One region of the Exiguobacterium sp. UBA6309 genome, then DNA from elsewhere that is predicted to be linked to it. Evidence: riboswitches for the same ligand, from Rfam matches in the RefSeq annotation. Region 1 holds a riboswitch; each other region holds the start of a gene.
The links. A riboswitch is a leader RNA that binds a small molecule or an ion and turns the genes downstream of it on or off. The one in region 1 is predicted to bind thiamine pyrophosphate.
Positions count from the first base shown of each region.

Region 2: it holds a riboswitch for thiamine pyrophosphate, as region 1 does, so the genes downstream of both, thiD (bifunctional hydroxymethylpyrimidine kinase/phosphomethylpyrimidine kinase) here and tenA (thiaminase II) in region 1, are expected to answer to the same signal.
Region 3: it holds a riboswitch for thiamine pyrophosphate, as region 1 does, so the genes downstream of both, thiT (energy-coupled thiamine transporter ThiT) here and tenA (thiaminase II) in region 1, are expected to answer to the same signal.
Region 4: it holds a riboswitch for thiamine pyrophosphate, as region 1 does, so the genes downstream of both, B3M90_RS00790 (thiamine phosphate synthase) here and tenA (thiaminase II) in region 1, are expected to answer to the same signal.

Region 1 is NZ_DJTL01000013.1:4,805-10,427, forward strand. Features, by position in the region: gene abc-f (ribosomal protection-like ABC-F family protein) at 1-1,594, opposite strand, end outside; gene B3M90_RS03660 (DUF1002 domain-containing protein) at 1,872-2,753, opposite strand; TPP riboswitch at 2,947-3,053, shown strand; gene tenA (thiaminase II) at 3,126-3,821, shown strand; gene B3M90_RS03670 (hypothetical protein) at 3,873-4,169, shown strand; gene B3M90_RS03675 (glycoside hydrolase family 3 protein) at 4,200-5,623, opposite strand, start outside.
Region 2 is NZ_DJTL01000032.1:75,812-81,434, reverse strand. Features, by position in the region: gene thiE (thiamine phosphate synthase) at 46-684, opposite strand; gene thiM (hydroxyethylthiazole kinase) at 674-1,441, opposite strand; gene thiD (bifunctional hydroxymethylpyrimidine kinase/phosphomethylpyrimidine kinase) at 1,422-2,225, opposite strand; TPP riboswitch at 2,341-2,451, opposite strand; gene B3M90_RS11315 (murein hydrolase activator EnvC family protein) at 2,516-3,793, opposite strand; gene B3M90_RS11310 (murein hydrolase activator EnvC family protein) at 3,996-5,429, opposite strand.
Region 3 is NZ_DJTL01000017.1:117,051-122,673, reverse strand. Features, by position in the region: gene rpmB (50S ribosomal protein L28) at 104-292, shown strand; gene B3M90_RS04915 (amino acid permease) at 433-1,836, shown strand; gene B3M90_RS04910 (thiamine diphosphokinase) at 1,892-2,494, opposite strand; gene thiT (energy-coupled thiamine transporter ThiT) at 2,496-3,056, opposite strand; TPP riboswitch at 3,116-3,225, opposite strand; gene rpe (ribulose-phosphate 3-epimerase) at 3,248-3,904, opposite strand; gene rsgA (ribosome small subunit-dependent GTPase A) at 3,907-4,812, opposite strand; gene pknB (Stk1 family PASTA domain-containing Ser/Thr kinase) at 4,838-5,623, opposite strand, start outside.
Region 4 is NZ_DJTL01000005.1:127,847-133,469, reverse strand. Features, by position in the region: gene B3M90_RS00810 (ThiF family adenylyltransferase) at 1-911, opposite strand, end outside; gene B3M90_RS00805 (thiazole synthase) at 908-1,672, opposite strand; gene thiS (sulfur carrier protein ThiS) at 1,675-1,875, opposite strand; gene B3M90_RS00795 (FAD-dependent oxidoreductase) at 1,872-2,816, opposite strand; gene B3M90_RS00790 (thiamine phosphate synthase) at 2,813-3,406, opposite strand; TPP riboswitch at 3,489-3,591, opposite strand; gene nagZ (beta-N-acetylhexosaminidase) at 3,648-4,868, opposite strand; gene B3M90_RS00780 (OsmC family protein) at 4,865-5,290, opposite strand; gene B3M90_RS00775 (MFS transporter) at 5,481-5,623, shown strand, end outside.

The DNA of each region.
Region 1 (5,623 bases):
CCACTGCGTAAGCATAGTTTCCAGTATACGAAGTAATTTGATGGTCAAGCCAAATGATTTTTGAAAAAAGACGATTCAAGAAATAGCGGTCGTGTGAGACGGCGATCAATGTACCAGAAAAATTCTCGAGTGCTTCTTCAAGCGTCTCTCTTGATTCAATATCTAGATGATTCGTCGGCTCATCGAGAATCAAAACGTTGATCGACGAATGAACGAGTACGGCAAGCTGCAATCGAACACGTTCTCCTCCGCTTAGTGACAAAATAGACCGAAAGACAGTCGGTCCAAAAAACAGGAACCGGGCAAGAATATGGCGGGCTTCCGCTTCTGGAACGGCAATGCGGTCTCTAAACCAGTCGATTAAGCGAGCATCCTCCTCGAAATGGGCATGCTGGGACAAGTAACCGATCCGGTTCGATGGTCCACGCGTGAGCGTGCCTGCGTCTGGTGACAATTCATCAAGCAACAGTGCGAGCAACGTCGATTTCCCGCTCCCATTCGTTCCGACGATTGCAACCCGATCTTGAGCCATGATTTCGAACGAGACAACATCGAAAATGCGACGGGAATCGTAAGCGAAAGAGAGCTCTTCAGCGCGAAAGACGACTTGACTCGTATGATCGGTAGAAGAAAAAGAGACATCAGCGGTTTTGGCTTCGAGTTGCGGTCGTTTGATCCGTTCGATTCGCTCGAGTGCCCGCTCCATCGATTTTGCTTTACGGAATAATTTCTCACTCGGTGGAGATGCTTCGTTTGCCCACTGCCGTAGTCGACGAATCGCTTCCTTCATCTTCTTGATTTTTTTCTGTTGTTCCTGATAGGCGTGGAACTGTTCCATCAAGCGACGTTCTCGTTCGACGACGAACGCACTGTAGTTCCCTAGATAGGAGGTCAGTTCACCATCTTCAAGCTCGACGATCGAGGTGACGACGGCGTCTAAGAAGACCCGGTCGTGAGAGACGAGCAGGATAGTTCCAGTGTAGTCCCGTAAGAATTGTTCTAACCATTCAACGGCAGCTAAATCAAGATGGTTCGTCGGCTCATCAAGGATTAGGAGGTGTGGTTCCATCAGCAACATGCGACCGAGGCAAATCTTAGTTTGCTCACCGCCGCTCAACTGATGGAAAGGGCGAGTGAGTAACGGACGTAAATGTAATCCGTTCACCATGCGCTCGATCTTCGAGTCGAGTAGATAGCCATCTTTTTGTTCGAATGCATTTGTCGCTTCCGCATATCGAACGAGTAGTGCATCCAGATCATCTGGCGCTGTCGCCATCAAAAGCTCCAACTGTTGCATCCGAGAACGGATTGCGAGGATCTCTTCAAACGCCGTCCAAAGGACGTCGAGTCCGGTCATCGTTTCGGCATAAGTGGGAAGTTGTTCCAAGTAGCCAATCGTCAAACCGTTCTTTTGATAGATGACGCCACCGTCCGGTTGGTCAAGGCGAGCAAGTAAGCGGAGTAATGTCGTTTTACCACTCCCGTTTCGTCCAATCAGACCGACACGATCGTGTTCGTTTAAGAAGAGGGAAACGTCCGTTAAGATCGTTTCGCCTCCGAATTGTTTTGTCAGATGTTGAATGTCGCAAATCATCATAATGAGTTGATCCTTTCGCGCGCATTAAAAAAGGAGAGCGCAAATAGCACTCTCCCTAGTGTGTGAAAGATGCGCTTTGCTGTATTTTTCAATCATGAAGTTCTAAAAAGGGCAGACGGGTGCCTTAGAACGCCATTCCATGAAAAATCGCGCGCAACAGATACAATTGTTCCATTAACCAATGTTTGCACGCAGCAAAGTCCATCATTTCACACCACCTTTCGTTTCAGATACAATCAGTTTACCATTATCTTGTTAATTGCGGAAGTCTGAATTATTTGAACACACCAGCAATCGAGCTGAAGAAGTCACTCAGACCATCAAATAATTTAGCGAAGAATCCTTTTGTCTCCTCGGACGTTGCAAACGCATGGATGTCTTGACCAGCATTTTTTAGTCCACTCTCGATTTGCCCCCAGTTGATGTTCGCTTGCTCCATTTGATTGAATAGATTCGTCAACCGATCCATCTGTGCATCAGACAGTTGGATGTTGTTGTTTTGAATGACTTGGACGATCAGGTTTTCGATCTCGACTTTTGTTTCCGGTTTTTGATTCGCGATTTCGGCCTTGATCTCATTCATCAAATCAGCGACTTTATCTGTCCCGACTGTCTTCCCGACGTCTGAAGTGACCGATAATTCTTGCTGTGCTAAATCTTTCCGTTCGTCACTCAGCTTGATTCCGGTCTCAGCCGAAGTTTGATCATAGGCTTTCATGATTCCTGTCAGTGCCGATGTTCCAGTCACTTTATAAGGAGAAGTGATCGTGATGTCGGCATCTTTGACACCTGCCGTGACGAGAGCGTTCAAGTACATATCCTTCGTCACCCACGTAATGTTTTCCGTCGCAACGGAAAGTCCGTCACCTTTTTCCGTCAATTCGATTTTAGCGGATGAATACATGTTGCCACCTTTTTGCGACTGGGGAATGTTTTTCCCGAGATATTTTTCTTCGTCAGCAGAAGTGGCGATGATCGGCGTGATGCCTTCCGGTGCATTGAGACGGGAAAGCACCCAAGCCTTATCCTTTGCGCCGAGCGACTCCCCGAGAGTGACGATTGTTTTATCAACGACTTGCTCAGCGGATGCGGCTGTCGGAAGTAATAAAGCAGAAGCGATAACGGCTGACGCCATGATTTTTGTTGGTGTATGCATAATGAATTCCTCCAATTGTAAGTAACAGAATGAACTATAGTATCAGGTACTAAAATTAGTGTACGAGAACGAAAGGAGTTCGGAATCGGTCTGTAGATGGAGACGATATCCGCCTTCTGACACTCCATAGTATAGCGAAAAGAGGACAACTTGACTTCCATTTTCAGCATGCTATAGTGGATTTGAATCGAATAATGACCACTAGGGGAGTCGGTTGACCGACTGAGACGAACGAAGACGTTCGGACCCTTTGAACCTGATTAAGTTCGTACTTACGGAGGGAAGTGGCGTCAAGTCTTGTTCTTCTTGCGCCATGCCCGTGTGTTTCGGGGTGGTGTTTTTTCGTTTCATAAAAAAGAGGAGGATGAGATCATGACATTCACACAAGAAATCAAGCAAGCAGCACAAGCGTATTGGGACAGTAGTTTTACCCACCCATTCGTTCAAGGAATCGGCGAGGGAACGTTACCGCTCTCGAAATTTCGACATTATGTTATGCAGGATGCGTATTACTTAAAACACTTTGCGAAGATTCAAGCGAAGGCAGCGTCAAAAGCAGATGACTTTGCGACGATTGCGACACTTGCCGAGCACGCGACTTCGACATATGGGGCAGAACTGAGCTTGCATCAATCATTTTTCGAGCCGCTCGGTATCACAGAAGCAGATCTTGAAGCATTTGAACCGGCACCAACGGCATATGCTTACGTCTCACACATGCATCATGCGAATGAAGGGACGCTTGGTGAGACGATTGCTGCCATCTTGCCATGTTACTGGTTGTATTATGAAGTTGGACAACAATTATTGACGTGTACACCGGATGAAAAAATCTATCAGCAATGGATCGACACATATAGTTCGGAATGGTTCGAAAAGGTCGTCTTTGAACAGATTGCACGGCTTGATGCGTTGGCGGAACAAGCAAGCTCGGCTGAACGAGAGCGGATGAAACAGCATTTCGTGACGAGCTGTTATTATGAGTTGCTGTTTTGGCATATGGGATGGACGGAAGAAACGTTTACGTCGATTTACGAGACGATTCCAGCATGGACGGTATCTTCTTAAACGGATAGATGGTAGAATTAGGTATAACATTTAGCGGAAGTAGGGGTAGAAATGGAGATCATCGTGATCGTACTCGCAATCAGCGCCGCGTATGCCGTGCAACGAATGCTGGGTAAAGTCAAAGTAAGATTTATTGGATATATCATTCCAACTTTAATCGTGTTGTCCGGTATATCCGCTACGACTCGAAACTTCAAGGTAGCATATAGCATGGGGAGCTACATTTCTGCTGTTCTTGTCATTGTCGTCTATGCATTACTGACCTATTGGTTATACCGCGTCTACCATCGTGCGAAAGAAGAAGCGGAATATCCGTATCAATCATTAAAAGACCGAGGCATCCTTTAAAGGGGGCTCGGTCTTTTGTGTATCATGTTCTCATTTTTTCCAGTTTTTAAAGCCATCACCGAATTCGAGATGCAGTTGATCGGTAAAGACACCGTTCTGAAAGACCGGCACATCAACTGGTAAGGTGCCTTGCGGTTTGAACGTTCCGAAAATTGCTCGAATACCAGCAGGGAGGTTCGGTCCCGCTGATTTCAGATTGCCTGCTTCAGAGTCCGGTCCGTTCGGATCCCCTTTAAAACCATAGACGAGGACGTGTGCCGGTGCGTCCGGTTGAACGGCGACATCGTATGGATTACGGAGGCTAAGCAAGACGGATGGTGTATTTGTTTGTTTCGCATACCGGAAGATTGAAGCTGGAATCGCTTGCTCTGGTGCAGTAGGCAGTAGTTTGGCACTCGTATTGACGTTTGAACCAACGATGATGTAATCTGCTGCATCGAGTTGTGCCCGTAGTGTCGGGTTTTGGTCGAGCGGTAGCGTAGTAGCCGAGTAATTCGCTGTCGTTACGTGCCAGTTCCGGTTCTTAGGCAGGGAAGCAATCGTCTTTTTCATGCTGTCCGTTTGATCCGTCGCAGGGGCGATCACAAGAACGTTTGCATTCTTTTTCGGCTTGAAGGGTAACGTCCGCTGATCATTTTTCAGGAGTGTGACCGCGGCTTCCGTCATCGCGCGTTCTTTTGCTTTATGTTCGGGACTACCGACGATTTGGTTCGCTTGCGCGAGTTTATCAGCTAAGGATATCGTATCCGTCGTGCCATTCCATATTCCGCGTTCTGCCTTCAGCGTCAGGATCCGCTCGACCGATTGATCAATCCGTTCTTCTGACAGACGTCCGTCTTTGACTGCCGCAATCACGTCCTTAAAAATCTGGTCGAGTTTTATGACATCCTGCTCGGAACGAAGAATCGTCGGCATGAGCGCGATGTCGACACCGGCGTCAAATGTTTTCAGAACGGCTTCTGATTCCGTAAAATTGTCGGCGATCGCCTGCATATTCAATGCATCCGTGATGACGATGCCATCGTAGCCGAGTTTTTCGCGCAGTACGCCCGTGATGACGTCATCCGACAATGTCGCAGGTAAAGGGAAAGTGCCGTTTTTTGACGTGACGACTTCAGACTCGATTGTCGGCATTCCGATGTGTCCTGTCATGATCATATCGATGTCTTCGGCGATGGCTCGCTTGAACGGGACGAGCTCGACTTGTTCCAGCTCCTCCAGGGACCGGTCGACAACCGGCAAGCCATAATGGGAATCGGTCGCCGTATCGCCGTGACCCGGGAAGTGTTTCGCGGTCGCTGCGACGCCTTCAGTTTGAATACCCTTCATCAAAGCGGAACCGAGCATTCCGACGAGCTCCGGGTCACTTGAGAACGAGCGAACACCGATGACGGGATTTCCAGGGTTACTGTTGACGTCAAGAACCGGCCCGAAGTTGACATTGATGCCGAGCG
Region 2 (5,623 bases), on a different contig from region 1:
GAAAACGGATCGTCTGCCATTTCAATACAATCACCTCTGAACGGATTATACCCTGTTCTGAAGAGATTGATGCCATTCCCGTACAGCATCTGTCATATGTTGTGCAGCACGCCGTCGATCTTCTTTAGCAAAAATTTCCGAGATGACCGCATATCCTTCTAATGGGATAGGAAGAGAAGCGACATTCGTTGCCGTAATTCCGCCAATGCCGATTAAAGGTAAGCACACGGCTTCGCGAATCGCTTGAAGCATCGTGTGTGACATCGAGTCGGCGTCTGCTTTCGATGACGTCGCAAATAGAGAACCTACACCTAAATAAGATGCTCCATCTCGTTCTGCTTCAATCGCTTGCGCGACGGTTGCTACCGATACGCCGATCACAGTGTTCGGTAAGAGACGTCGCGCTGCGGTTAGAGGAATATCTTCTTGTCCGATATGCAAACCAGCTCCGACAAGTAACGCAATATCAATTCGGTCATTGATAATCAAAGGAACATCATGACGATCCGTCAGTCTCTTTAACCGGACTGCCTGTTCGAAGAATTCCTTTCCCTGCGCTGTTTTTTCCCGTAATTGTATAATCGTTGCACCACCTAAAATCGCTTCTTCAACCACCGTTTCGATTGCAACTCCCGGATGATATCGACGATCTGTCACCGCATAAATGGAATAATCAATTGACATGTTCTACCACCTCCATCAAATCTTGCTCCGTCATCAGACTGATTGCATTGAACAACTCTCGTTTGAAATTACCTAGACCTTTTTCTGATGCTGCCTGTTCTCCTGCTTTTCCCATGATAAATGTTCCGTGGACTGCTGCCTCAAATGCAGAATATCCTGCACCAAGAAAACTCGCAATCAAAGAAGCTGTCATACACCCCGTACCTGTGACGTCTCCGAGACGCGGCGTACCTACTTGTAGTTCCACTTCGCGCATGCCATCCGTGATGTAGTCGATTGGACCTGTGACGACAATGACGGACTTTTGTTTACGAGCGAATGCACGAATGATTTCTCGATCCATGATCTCATCACTAGCAGCATCGACTCCTTTTGTTCGTCCATTCTCCCCAAGCAATGTCTTGATTTCTGAAGCATTTCCTTTAACGACCGTACATCCGAGTCTACTCAATTCTTTTGAAAAGGACGTACGCAATGATGTGGCTCCCGCTCCAACTGGATCAAGGATGATCGGAACGTTCAAGCGTCTCGCTTCGCTTGCGGCGAGTCGTTGAGCTGCTTGCATGTCTGCATCAATTGTTCCAATGTTCAAGACAAGAGCTTGCGCGCGTCGAACCATCTCTTCCACTTCGCGAATATCCTCCGCCATGACTGGAGATGCGCCAACGGCAAGTGTGACATTGGCGCAATCATTGATCGTGACTGTGTTCGTCAAATGATGAATGAGTGGTTTGTGTTTAAGAATGGTCGTAAACATGTGAATCCCTCCAAAGTGAATGAAAATGATGTGTCGGTCCAATCCCTTGTCCGAGAGCAAATCCATGACGAATCGCCTCTGTAACATACTTCTTGGCCTGACGTACACTGTCCGTTAAAGCTTCTCCAAGTGCCATCCGTGCCGCAATCGCTGCAGATAAGGTACAGCCTGTTCCGTGAGTATGTTGATTATCTAACCGATCTGATGTGAAACGGTATTCTTCTTGCCCGTCCCATAATAAATCCGTGGCAGCTCCCGGTAGATGTCCACCTTTTAGCAAGACAGCTCCAGTCTCCATAGCCAACTGATGCATCGCCAGTCGCATCTCCTCTAAATTAGTAACTGATTGCCCTGTTAAGCGCTCTGCTTCCGGTAAATTTGGTGTGACGAGTGTCGCAAGTGGCAGTAACTCCGCGATTAGTGCTTCCTCTGCCTCCGTCCGCAATAGGGCATGCCCGCCTTTTGCGACCATGACAGGGTCTAGTATGATTGGAACTGTCTGTTTGCGAAGATGTGTTGCAATGACGTGAATCGTTTGTGCATTCGAGACCATACCGATTTTGATAGCATCCACACGAATATCTGAAAAGATTGAAGCTAATTGGGCATCAACGATTTCCGATGATAACTCTTCTACTGCTTGAACGCCCAGTGTATTTTGAGCCGTTACCGCTGTCAAAACACTCATCCCATAAACGCCCAATGCCGAAAATGTCTTTAAATCTGCCTGAATTCCAGCTCCACCACCGGAGTCAGATCCCGCAATCGTCAATACATGTTTCATATTTTTCTCACCTTTCCATCGAGCAATGTAAGGGAGTTGTTACCGACAAAAAAAGCGTCGACCGCTGTAAAAAAGCAGTCGACGCTATACGAAATCGTTATCCAACCACTTCGGTATCCGTTCGGCTCAACTTTCCTACGCTGGTATTATCCAGTTCAGGTAATAGGGTCGAAAACAGATTGGTTTTCCTCTCAGCCGGATTCCTCCAGCTCCCCTAGTTGCTCAAGTATTCATTTCGCCTTAACTGTAGCATAGCGGCAAGAAAAAAACGAGCCGAAGCTCGTTTTGAATTATAGATATGCTAATGGATTAACTGCATTCAGAGGAGAAGAGGCACTGTACTGATAGCCTCCGACATGTAGTTCGAAATGCAAGTGTGGTCCTGTTGAATTCCCAGTACTACCAAGTGTTCCAACTTGCTGACCTTGAGAAACTGTTTGTCCTGCATGAACAGATAACGAACTCATATGAGCGTAGACTGTCGTATAGACTTTCCCGTCAAGGAAGTGAGAAATCATGACGTGATTTCCATAAGGCCCACCACCTGAAGCTGTAATGACCGTTCCAGCTGCTGCTGCGACGATTGGTGAGCCGACCGAACCACTGAAATCGACACCATTATGGAACGTATAGCCGTTCGCACCGCTTGCTGGTCCAAACCCTTGTGATACGCCACCAGAAGATGGACGAACGAATTTCCCACCGCTCGAAACAACGGGTGAAGCAACTGAAGTAGGTGATTCTGAACTCTTACCTGCTTGTTTTGCTGCTTGAGCATTCGCTTTAGCGGCTTTTTCAGCTGCTGCTTTCTCGGCTGCTGCTCTTTCAGCCGCCACTTTAGCTGCTGCCTTCGCTGCCGCAATCGCACGTTCTTGAGCTTCAAGTGTCGCTTGTAGTTCTTTCGCGTCTAGAAGTTCTGTCGTAAACTTCGTCTTACCTTTTCTTAATTTTTTAAGCGTAGCACTGCGTTCTTTCATTTGAACTTTCAACGCTTTTTTTTGTTCGATTAATGTTTTCTTCTCTTCAACCTGCTCCGCCTTTTTTTCAACGAGCGCTTGTTTTGCTTCCGCTAGCTTTTGTTGGGTTGCGATGTAATCCGAAATCATTTTATCATCTTGCTCCGCGATTTTTTTCCCTGCCATGACACGACTAAATAAATCGCCTAAATCCTTCGATCCAAAAATGACTTCTTCCCATTTGATTGAGTTTCCATCGTTTTCTTGGAAGACACGTAGACGATCACCGAGTAGTTCTTCTTGTTTTTTCAACATCTCTTCGTAGCGAACGATGTCTGCTTTTAATTCATCGATTCGCAAATTCAATTTCTCGATTTGTTTATTTTTTTCGGAAATCTGAAAAATCTTTTCGTTGATCGCTGCATCGATTCGATTGATTTGACGTTGTTCTTTCGAAATTTTCGACTCTTGTTTTTTAATTGCTTTTTCTAATTTACGTTGTTCTGCGGCATTTTCAGCCTTTTTTTCTTTGATCGTTGCTGCCGCAATTGGTTGTGTTCCTGTTATAAGTAATGCTCCTAAAACAATGGTAGAAATTAGTTTTTTTAGCATATATCGTTTTCCTCACTTATGTTTTTCATATTTTATTATAGTATTCAAGTTTCTCTCATATCTGAAATAGATTATAGCACCCTAATCGTTTCAAAAAAATTTCATTTACATTTCAAATGAAAACGTTTTTTGTAATATAATCATTTATTTTTTGAAAATCGCAAAAAAAAGAACCGCTGCATAAGCAACGATTCTTTACTGTTTAAAACATCGTCATTGGGTTCACTGAGCTAGCTGGACCAGTTGCACTATAGCTGTATCCACCGACGTGGATTTCAAAGTGTAAGTGTGGACCAGTTGAATTCCCAGTGCTTCCACGTAAACCGATTTGTTCACCTTGACTGACGCGTTGACCTGCGTGAGCATTGAGTGCGCTCATATGAGCATACAATGTTGTGTACGTTTTACCGTTTAATTGGTGGGCAATCATGATGTGGTTTCCGTAAGGACCACCACCTGATGCTGTAATGACTGTTCCTGTTGCAGCTGCAACGATTGGAGTTCCAACCGGACCACCAAAGTCGATCCCGTTATGGAACGTATAACCGTTTTCTCCACCTGCTGAGCCATAGCCTTGCGTGACAGCCCCAACCGTTGGATGGATGAACAGACCACCGGATGATGGTGACGGTTTAGGTGTCGCAGGTGCTGACGGTGTTGGCGCAGCTGGTGTAGATGCTTTTGGAGTCGATTGTTTCGTCGAACCAGAAGGTTTCGCTGCTTGCGACGCTTTCTCTTGTGCTGCCTGCTGAGCCGCTGCTTCTTTAGCTGCTTGTTGCTCAGCTTCTTTTTGAGCCGCTGCTTGAGCTGCTTCAGCTTCTGCTCGCGCTTTTGCTTCACGTGCTGCTTGAGCTTGACGCTCTTTTTCGATCCGTGCTTCACGTTCACGTGCTGCCTTTTCAGCTGCAATCGCTTTTTCTTGAGCAATCAAAATTTGCTGGACTTCTTTTGCATCCATCAATTGTGTTTCAAATTTCGCTTTTTTCTTACGTAATTCTTTTAAGCGTTTGTTTCGCTCTTTTAATTGCGATTCAAGTTCTGCTTGTTGGCGTTTCAATTCTTGCTTTTCAACAACCAATTGTGCTTTCTTGTCTTTCACTTCTTGTTGTGCATCCGCTAACTGCTTTTGCGTATTTTGATAATCCGTGATCATTTTATCATCTTGCTTTGAAATCGATTTTCCGGCCATGACACGGCTAACGAGGTCACCGACGTTTTTTGCCCCAAAAATGACTTCTTCCCATTTAATCGAGTTCCCGTCATTTTCTTGCATGACACGAAGACGATCCCCAAGTAGTTTTTCTTGGCGTTTTAATTTCGCTTTATACTTTTCGATTTCTTTTCCAAGTTGAACGATTTCTCGTTCCGTCGCCTTAATTTGACGATCTTTCGTTTCGACAGCAAAGATCTTTTCATTCAAGGCTTCGTCTAATCGATTGACTTCTTGTTGCGTCTTAGAAATTTTTTGACCCTCCTGATTAACGGAAGACTCTAAGTTTTTTTGTTTTTTAGCATTGTCTTGTTGCTGTTGTTCGTTTTTAGCTTTCTGTTCACTTAAATCGTCAGCTGCTGCAAAATGAGGTGCTGATGAAAGAACTAGTGCGGAAACGATGAGCGACGCGAACGTTTTTTTCATGTAGTATTCCCTCTTTTTCTCTAGTAGTATGTCGATGCATTATATGGAATAACAGTTACGTTAAAATTAAATTCTATAATAGTTTTTCTTATTTATAGGAACGTTTTTGATTATAGCATTCATTCCTCTTCCATAATATTTCAGTGATATTTCATTTTAAATAAATCGTTCTTCTTCTATGTAATAGAAAATGA
Region 3 (5,623 bases), on a different contig from region 1:
TTGTCAGCTACTTTTTTTATGTTGCAACCGCCCTGACACCATGCTAAGATAGCAAAGTGTCTATTAGGACGAACGCAAAACAACATAAAAGGAGGCGGAACGCATGGCACGTAAATGCTACGTTACTGGGAAATCGCCAAAGTCGGGTAACAACCGTTCACACGCATTGAACAAAACAAAACGTACTTGGGGAGTCAACGTACAAAAAGTACGTATCCTCGTCGACGGTAAGCCAAAAAAGGTTTGGGTTTCAGCTCGAGCTCTTAAATCAGGTAAAGTCGAACGCGTATAAGGCGCAACCACCGGATGGGAATCTTCCCTTCCGGTTTTTTTATGCCCTCATTTATTTTTCTCATAAACTAATTGTCGCTTTTATTGAAAACGCTTACAATAGGAACGTACTTTATTTTGTCAGAATTGGGGGAAGTCATCATGCAACTCAAACGAGAGATGACGAGTCGACACCTGTTCATGATTTCACTCGGTGGAATTATCGGAACAGGCTTATTTTTAGGGTCAGGATTAACGATTTCACAAGCAGGACCTCTCGGGGCGGTCCTCAGTTACATCGTGGGTGGGACCATCATGTATCTGACGATGTTATGTCTTGGAGAATTAGCGGTCTATCTGCCGGTCTCGGGGTCATTTCAGACCTATACGACCCGCTTTATCGGACCAGGGGTCGGCTTTGCCGTCGGTTGGATTTACTGGCTCGGCTGGGCTGTGACGGTCGCACTTGAAATCACAGCTGCAGGTAGTTTGATGGACCGTTGGTTTCCGAATGTGCCGGTCGTTGTCTGGTGTACCGTCTTTACGGTCTTGTTATTCGGTTTAAACGCCGTCTCCGCCAAAGCGTTCGGGGAAGCGGAATTCTGGTTCTCAAGTTTAAAGGTACTCGCCATTCTTTTCTTCATCATTCTTGGTGGCGCAGCTTGGTTTGGCTGGTTACCGATGGAAGCAGATCGTCCATCCTCATTGTTTGCAAACTTCACGGCAAGCGGTTGGTTTCCGAACGGAATTCTCGGTGTCTTGACGACGATGATTGCTGTCAACTTTGCTTTTCAGGGGACCGAATTGATCGGTGTCGCGGCTGGGGAGTCCGATAAGCCTGAAAAATCGATTCCAAAAGCTATCCGGAATACAGTTTGGCGCACGTTCATTTTCTTTGTCTTATCGATCACGATCGTCGGTGCATTGATTCCGTATGAGACGGCTGGCGGAGTCAGTAGTCCATTCATCATGGTCTTTGATGCGATCGGCATCCCGTATGCCGCTGACTTGATGAACATCGTCGTCTTGACAGCACTATTATCCGTCGGGAACTCGGGATTGTATGCCGCGACCCGAATGTTATGGGCAATGGCACAAGAAGGGATGATTTCAAAGAAATTATCTTATGTTAATGCCCGTGGTGTGCCGATGCGCGCTTTACTCTTTACGATGATGTTTGCGATGTTATCTCTTCTGACAGCTTTTTTCGCAGAGGATACCGTCTTTATCTGGCTCTTGTCTTTAGCTGGACTCGGTGCTCAAGTCGGTTGGATTTCAATTTCCGCTTCGCAACTTGCGTTCCGCCGTCAGTTCATCCGAAACGGACATGATCTATCCGAACTAAAGTTCAAGACGCCATTCTATCCAGCATTACCGTTGATATCGTTGACACTTAATGTCGTTGTCCTTTTCAGTCTTGCGTTTCAAGCGGATCAACGAATTGCTTTATACATCGGTGTTCCATTTTTCCTCGTCATGTGGGGAAGCTATCATCTGTTCGTTAAAGGAAAACACCTATCGGCTCAAAGTGACATTCGAGTCGCCCCTTCCCAACTCGAAGAATAATGCCATATGAAAAGAGGCCGCGGTATCATCCACGGCCTTTTTTCATATGCTTGTTCTATTCCTTAAGTGTTCGCATCATCAATAGTTCTCCTTGATGGAGCTCTACTGTCGCTTCTGACGTACTCCATTCATTACTGACGGTCAAGGAACCTCCGACCGGAACAGGATGCATATCAAGTGGATATTTGACTCCAGCTAAACTCAAGATTGACGGCACAAGTGGAATGAAAGAAAGATAATGATAGATTTCGGCTTCGACTGCATACGATCCTACTGCCAAATATCGCACCTCTTCCCGTTTCGTGACGAGTCGCGCTTCAGGGTATTGCTTCAATAAATACACATTTTGAACGGTCATGTCGAGTCGTCCACCTGTTGCTCCGACGATGATAGTATCATCAAATCGTTTCATCTCTGATACTGTACGAAGGGCGAGTTCGAGATCCGTCTCATCTTTCTCAGCCGGATGAACGATTGCTCCTTCAGGTACGTAACCAAGCGAATCAAAATCACCGATCGTCATGTCGCATGTCAGCCCAAACAATTCAATAGTCTGAACACCACCATCGACACCAATGATGAAATCACTAGACTGACAAAGCATCCGCAAATCAGGCACTTCTTCTTGAGGACCGGCGCACACGAGAATCGCCCGCATCTCAGACGCCTCGTGCTGAATAACGTAGTAAACGTGGCGCAGTTGTAAAGAGGAGACCCGCGACGACACCGCATAAAACATAAGATGGTACCATGTATGTCGCGTTATAAACTAATGAATATGGCACGACTGGACCTTCTGCATATTTCGCGAAGAACACGATTCCGCTGATGACATGACAGATATAACGGAGTCCTGCGCCTAATAGTGTTGCAAGGAGAACGAACGCCATCAAACGTTTCTTTTGTCCGTTACGTGCAGTTTGTCTAACCTGACGGGCGAACAGACCGCTCAGTCCGACGACACCGTATGCAATCGTGTAATCGAGTAATGGTTGGACGATCGTCAAGACTTGTGGGGCGAACATCAGTTGGATCGTACCAACAAGCGCTCCTGTGACGACACCTCCGATGACACCGTGGCGAAATGCCATGACAAAGATCGGTAACATCGCTAAGCTGATTGAACCGCCTTGTGGCATTTTAAATGGAATCAGTAAATCAAAGACGACCCCGAGACTTGCGAAGATGGCAATTTCCATCATCATTTGTAACCGTTTCATGCTATTTCCTCCTTCATTGTACGAGAGGACGCAAAAAGGCAATACGACGAACGCCGTACTGCCTGCGTGCGCCACATCCCTACGTCCGTTTGAACGGAACAGGTTCGAAGGGTTAAAGTCTAAAAGACTCCTCTCAGCCGCTTTTCAAGCGACACCCCTTGCGGTCATCATATTTCGTTTTCTCGTTCTTATTATACGGCAGCCCCTTGACGAATGCTAGTGATCGCTTCCGCATAATCTGGTGCATTGTAGATTGCTGATCCCGCGACAAGAACGTTCGCGCCGTTTTCGATGCAAAGTTTTGCTGTTTCCGGGTTGACGCCACCATCAATCTCGATTTCAAATGTCAGATCACGATCTGCTTTCATTTGTGCAAGTGATGCGAGTTTTGGCATGACATTCTCGATGAAGGCTTGTCCACCAAAGCCCGGATTGACCGTCATCAATAAGACCATATCGACATCCTCAAGGACGTGTTCAATCGTCGATAATGGCGTGTGAGGATTCAAGACGACCCCTGCTTTTGCACCGGATAGCTTGATTTGTTGTAAAACACGGTGGACGTGGTTCGTCGCTTCGACGTGGAACGTCACGATATCTGCCCCTGCCTTAACGAAATCTTCAACGAAACGTTCTGGCTGGTCAATCATTAAATGGACATCAAGGACCATATCCGTCTTTTGACGTAAACTGCTGAGCACAGGTAGTCCAAACGAGATATTCGGTACGAACTGACCATCCATGACATCGAAATGGATATAGTCCGCGCCTGCTGCCTCGACTGCTTTGACATCACGCTCAAGATTCGCAAAATCTGCTGATAAGATAGATGGTGCAATTTTAATCATCTTCAATACCTCCGGGCTCGATTCTTGATTTCGTCTATAAACATACCATAGTTCTCATAACGAGAGGACATGATTTCTTGTGCTTCGACGGCTTCCTTGACAGCACATCCGGGTTCATTCAAGTGCAAACATCCTCGATACTTACATTCGTCCTGTACAGCCACGAATTCAGGAAAACTCCACCGTACATCCTCGATTTCCATATCATATGGAAAATCAAGGTTCGAGAAACCTGGTGTATCAGCAATCAAGCCTTCGGCAAGTGGCATCAACGTGACGTGTCGTGTCGTATGCCGCCCACGTCCGAGTGATTTCGAAATCGCACTCGTCTCTAAGTCGAGTGTTGGTTCAAGTGCGTTCAAGAGCGAACTTTTCCCAACTCCAGATTGTCCGGCAAGAACACTCGTTTTCCCGGCCAGTAACGGACGGACTTGCTCAACACCCGACAACGTCTCACTGGATGTCTCGATGACCGTATATCCAATCTTCCGGTAAGCGGCAATTGCCTTTCTAACTGCAGGACCTTTGACATCATCAAGCAAGTCCATCTTCGTTAACAGGATGACGGGTTGGATTTCCTTCGCTTCGATCAAGACGAGGAAACGATCGAGCAAGTGCGCTGAAAAATCAGGTTCTGCAGCCGAGACGACAAGCAACGCTTGATCGATATTCGCGACAGGCGGGCGTACTAAAAAGTTGTCCCGCTCCTTCACTTCGAGAATATACCCGGTCTCACTTTCGATATGAAGAACGACTTCGTCTCCAACGACTGGACTGATGCCGCGTTTTCGGAAATTCCCTCTTGCCCGTGAACGGACCTCTCCTTCTGGTGTCATGACATCATAAAAGCCACCCTGCAGGCGTATGATCGTTCCTTCTCGATTCTCTTCGATGCGTTGTTCCGTCATCCTATGCACTCCTTTTTCATCACATTCACTGTGCGTCTTTTGCTTGATTGTACGTGATGGTTTTTGAACGATACACCGTATCGTCTTTATAAATCGTAATCTTGCCTTCTTCTCCCGGATCAATCGTCACCGGCACGTCGAATGTCTCATCTTGGTCAATTGATTCCTCGATGACGGTCCGCTTCCCTTTCGCATCTTCCGTCTCAATCCGGATGACTTGTTTCGGTGGTTCCTCGTCCTCGTTCTCGCTGACCGCGTCATAGACGACCTTTTCAGGGAACGTCGCTGTCAACGTTTTTTCTTCCTCACCTTTTGAGATGAAGACCGTCACGGAGTCGTTCGGTTCGACTTGAGTCCCTGCTTGTGGGAATTGACGGATAACTTGATCGAGTTTCACGTCGCTAGAAAATTCTTGCTCGAACGTTCCATCGAGCCCTTTTTCGTCCAGGTAGGCTTTTGCTTCGTCACTCGATAAGTTCGTCAAATCCTTCAACTCGAAGGAAGATGTTCCTTCCGAGACGGTGATCGTAATCGTTTGTTCTTTCGCGATGACCTCCGTACCAGCCGAGATCGATTGCCGGATCACATTACCTCGCTCGATTTCATCCGACTTTTCACGTTCGACCTCGACTTTAGCGAATCCAGCCTCTTTTAACGTCTCAATCGCCTCTTTTTCAGCGTCATCTGTCACATCCGGTACTTCGACCGGAGCACTTCCGGTAGAGACGACCAAGTTGACTGTCGAGCCCTTCTTGACCTGTGCGTTTTCACGCGGTGTCTGACTGATGACGTCTCCCTCATCGACCGTATC
Region 4 (5,623 bases), on a different contig from region 1:
TCATCCGTCGTAAACGCCAGCAAGTATGGATTATGGGCGGAAATCGACGCAACCGGCTGGAGGCGTTGTTTTAATTGTTCGAGATCCCGCTGCCCGTCTCCACGGATTTGAACGGCATCGCGACCGCACAGTGCCGTGAAACGCACCGTTTGATTCGATAAATAAGGATAAGACGGCTCGATGCCGCACGAGGGGCACTCTGTTTGCTTCAGTGACTGGACGTTGATTTGTTGGAATGTATTCGACCACACGTCAAAGGCAAGTAGACGTGTCCGCAACGCGTCCGTCTTACCGCTCAACCACTTCAACGCTTCCGTTACTTGTAGAGAGGCGACCATCTGAACAGCTGGACCGATGATTCCCGCCGTATCACACGTCTCCTGATCACGTGGTAATTGATCGAGCAGACACTGCAGACATGGCGTTTCTCCCGGGCGAACAGTGAAAGTAATCCCGTAACTGCCGATGCAGCCGCCGTAAATCCACGGAATCGAGCGCAACAATGCCATATCGTTCATCAGTAAACGAATATCGAAATGATCCGTCGCATCGATGATGAGATCGATATCATCGAGAAGCCATGTCAGCGCTGCCCGGTCGACATCTAATACATGTGCTTCGATCGTCACCGTCGAATTAATCGCTTCAAGTCGCGCTTTTGCAGCAATCGCCTTCGGTACGCTGTGCCGTGCATCATCCTCCGTATAGAGTTGTTGCCGTTGTAGATTACTCCACTCGACATAATCGCGGTCGACGATTCGGACGACGCCGACACCGGCGCGAACGAGTTGTTCTGCCGATGCTGTTCCGAGTGCCCCCATCCCGATGATCAGTACCTTTGCTGTTGCGAAGCGTGCTTGTCCTGCTTCTCCAATCGGTTGAAATCGAGTTTGACGTGAATAACGTGTCATCGAATCAATCCACTCGTTGGACTACTCGCGACTGCATACTGTTTCTTTTCGATTCTTCCCGCTTCGTAGCCGAAGCGCCCTGCTTCGACAGCTAGTCGCATCGCGTGCGCCATCTTGACCGGATCCTGGGCATGGGCGACAGCGGAGTTCAATAAGACACCATCCGCTCCCAGTTCCATTGCATAGGCGACGTCAGTTGGAGAACCGATGCCGGCGTCGACGATGACTGGGACCGACGTCTGCTCGATGATGAACTTTAGGTGGAGCGGATTGAGGATGCCTTGCCCGGAACCGATCGGTGACGCAGCCGGCATGATGGCATGACAGCCGAGTTCCTCGAGTCGTCGTGCAAGGACGACGTCGTCCGATGTATACGGTAAGACGATGAATCCTTCTTTAAGTAGCTCTTCAGAAGCCCGTAACGTCTCGATTGGATCAGGTAGTAATGTCTTATCGCACCCAATCACTTCGACCTTGACCATGTCGCACATATCGGATGCCCGCGCAAGTTTTGCTAGCCGAACCGCTTCTTCCGCTGTCTTCGCACCAGCCGTGTTCGGTAGTAAATCATACTTCGTTAAATCAAGCGACTCCAAGAAATTCGGTTGTTGTTTGTCGAAGAGATCGAGCCGCCGGACGGCGAACGTCAAGATTTGTGAAGCGGACGCATCGATGGCCTCTTGCTGTACCGTAGCATCCGTATATTTCCCCGTTCCGAGTAATAACCGTGATTCGAATGTCTTTTCTCCAATTTTCAACATCTTTATCCTCCTCCTACGAAATGAACGATTTCGAATGTGTCATTGTTCCGAACGACCGTTTGATCGTAAGCTCCGCGGTCGATGATCTGTCGGTTCTGTTCGACGATGACGAGTTTTTCCCCTAAGCCAAGTTGCGTGAGCATGTCCTCAATCGTCTCAATCTGTTCAATGGTATGGTCGTTGCCGTTAATCGTAATATTCATCGGACTTCCTCCTTTAGGATCAACCGTAATGTGTTTGCCAAGACTTCCGCTGTCGCCGGTGCGAGTAATATGCCATGCCGATGATGCCCCGTCGCTATAAAGATCCGACGGGATGAATCGGCGACTCCGATATATGGCAAGCCGAACTCTGTTTGTGGTCGTACGCCTGACCAGACTTCTTCGATGACAGCATCACGGATCGGTGGATAGAGACGCTCTGCTGCTTGAAGCAGTGACGTGACTCCTGCGACACTAACACCGATCGTCTCGTCGTGCGGTAGTTCGGTCGCACCGATCAATATCCGTCCGTCCGCTTTCGGTACGAGGTAGACGGCGTCATCAAACAGGATCGAGCGTAACGGCTGACCCGCGAGACGGACTGCGAGACACTCCCCTTTGACACCGTGCGTCGCTATCGAAATGCCAGCTGTATCGAGCAAGGCTTGGGACCCGCGTCCGGCAGCAACCGTCACCGTTCGTCCCGTCCACGTTCCCGTGTTCGACTCAACCCTAATGAAATCATTACTCTCCTCGATTCGCGTGACGTCCACCTGTTCTTCGATTGGTACCCCACGATTTCGTAAGACATGCATCAATGCAGTCGTTAGTCGTCGCGGATCGATTTGACCGACCGATGGAAATAAGTATTCTTGCTCATTTTGTTTCAATAAAAATGGTTGTTCCCGGTAGCCACAATCGATCCCGGTCTCGCGCGTGAGGCGTCGCGCAAGTAACGGATACAGACGGCGACTTCGCGCAGCAAGCGTATGCAATTCTTCTCTCAGCTCGATGTCCGTCGCAAGCATCCCGGCAGCCGCCCGACTCGTCCCTTGTCCGCATGTTCCGCGATCAAGGACAAGAACGGATTCGTTCTGACAAGCGAGACTGTAAGCAAGCGTCAAACCGATGACTCCACCACCGATGATGATGTGATCCGTCATACCCGTACCCCCTGATAACGCTGAATGGCAGCATGCGGGTCCGCTTGACCGAGAATACCCGATAAGACGGCGACTCCGCTTGCACCGGTCGCTGCGATTTCAGGAATGCGATCAGGAGTGATCCCGCCGATTGCGATGACTGGTTTCGTCGTGAAAGTGACAACTTGCTTCAAGGCATCGATCCCTCGCGGTGGCACGTTTGGTTTCGACGCTGTCGGATAAATATGACCGTACAGCAATCGATCAGCTCCTTCCGCTTCTGCTGCGAGCGCCTCTGCCAGTGAATGGACGGATTTCCCGATGATGAGATTCGGAAAGTGTCGCCGAACATCGCGGACACGTAAGGAACGTCGCGTCAATTGCACACCGATGCCAGCGACATGGGCGACGTCGGTCCGGTCGTGAACGGTTAATTGATCAGACGAATACCCTTGCGCAAGGAGCGCGTCAATCAGTTCTAGCAATTCTGCTGCCGACAAATTCGGTTCTCGAAGATGAAGCTGATCCGTATATGGTTGAAGCGATTGAAAGGTTTCCACTCCATCGCGTGGATTGATGGATCCCGTCGAAATCAGATGTAAACGCATCATGTTCTTCCTTTCCATACGAAAAAGGACCACTCCCGATGTTGAAAGGAGTGGTCCGAAAATGCGCTGAAGCGCTAAGGATATCTAAGGTTTCGAGCCACTTCCCTCCGCTAGTACGAACTAGATCAGGTTCAAAGGGTCCGGATACTTCCGTCTCAGTCTGCTGGGAGACTCCCCTAGTGTCTTTTCGTGTTTAATTGGCTTGCCCCATTAGTCTAGCATGAGTTGCTTTACTTCGCTAGTCCTAGTTGAGCGCTTCCACTTGCTGAATAAGCTCCGATTTCGTCGGTCGCTGTTGCTTCTGGCTGTCGGCATAGGTCTGCTTTAGCTTCAGGATGCGCATTACTTTAGCATCGAGCATCGCAGGCGTCAGCGTTTTGTCTTTAACGGCTTGCATCACTTCGGTGTGGACCTTCGGATAGGCACCTGCTTCCGAAAACATCGCCATATCAGCTCCATTGACAAGTGCTTGCCGTGCCGCTTCCGCGAGACCATATCGTTTCGTGATCGCCCCCATGACAAGGTCATCCGTGATGATGACACCCTTGAATCCGAGTTGTTGACGCAAGAGGTCAGTCAAGATCGGCTTCGAGAGCGAAGATGGATTTTGGTCGTCATACGCGGGATAGAGAATATGGGCGACCATCACCATCTCGGCGCCCTCTTGAATCGCTTCTTGGAACGGTAACAGTTCCGTTCGCTTCAGTTCTTCCTTTGATGCTGTCACTTTCGGCAAACCGACATGGGAATCGACACTCGTATTGCCGTGACCGGGAAAATGTTTGACGACCGGAATCGTTCCCGTCTCTTGCATCCCGTGCATCAGGGCCGTACCGAGAGTCGCGACGGTCTTCGGATCAGCACTTAACGCACGGTCGCCGATGATTGGATTGTTCGGATTGCTATTGACGTCAAGGACCGGTGCGAAGTCCATGTTGAACCCATAAAATCGTGACAGGTGACCGAGTTTACGTCCGACATCTTCCATTTTTGCAGCATCTGCACCTTGTGCCATCCGTTGACTCGTCGGGAGACGTAACCGTTGATCCGGTACTCGGCTGACCCGTCCGCCCTCTTCATCAACCCCGACGAAAACATACGGTTTTTGGTTCGTTTCTTGAATGGCACGCGTGAACGTCAAGAGTTGATCTTCTGACGTAATATTCCCACCAAGCAGTAAGACCCCACCGATCGCATGCGTCTGCAACAATTTCCGGTCAGCTGCTGAAAGTTCCGTGCCGGCAACTCCGATATAGAGCAATTGATCGATCTTTTCTGACGTCGACATCGCTTCAAGTTGCTGCTTTAATCGTGCTTGTTGTCGTTCTTCCTTTGTCGGCTCAGGCTTTGATTTCTTCGCCTCCGTCGGTTGCTTCGTTGCTGGTTGTGATGGTTTCGTTGGTTCCGTCGTCTCCTGCGCACACCCTGCAAGCAACAGGCAACCGATCAGTGCTACTTTCTTCACAAAGGATCCTCGCTCCGGACACCATTGATGGAATAATAGACGGAAATCTCAGCGTTCAAGGATTGCGAAACCGAACAATATTTATCTTTTGATAACGAGATGGCGCGACGGACCTTATCTTCCGGGAGATCACCTTCAAGCCGGTAATGAATCGAGATCGACGTAAAGCGCCGCGGATGATCCTCTGCCCGTTCCCCTTCGATATCCATTTCGAAATGAGTGATCGTCAAGCGCATCTTCTCTAAAATCGAGACGATGTCGATTCCAGTACAGCCGGCAACGGCATGTAGCAGCAGTTCAGTCGGTCGTGGTGCTTGATTTTCGCCACCGTTCTCCGGTGCTGCATCCATCGCAAGATGATGCCCTGATTCCGTCTGTCCACTAAACCCCATCTGTTTGTTCCATGTCACTGTCGCTTGCATCGTTTCCACTCCTTTGTCAGTAGTCTTCTTCTGTAGTATACGCAAAAAACAGCAAGCCTGGAAATTCACACGCTATTTCGAATAATGGTTCTTTTCCCGAATTCTCGCTTTGCGATACCCGACGAAATCGTTTCATGCTATCCTGTTACTCATAGTTTCGCGCGCAAGCGCCAGAATTGAGGAATCATCCATGTCACCTACTACTCGTTTAAGTCGACGCGATTGGCTGTTGATCGCCACGTTGTCGCTCCTGACGTTCGTTCTCGGAACAAGCGAATTCGTCATCGTCGGGATCCTCGCTGAAATCTCCTCAGCTCTTAATATCACGATCGC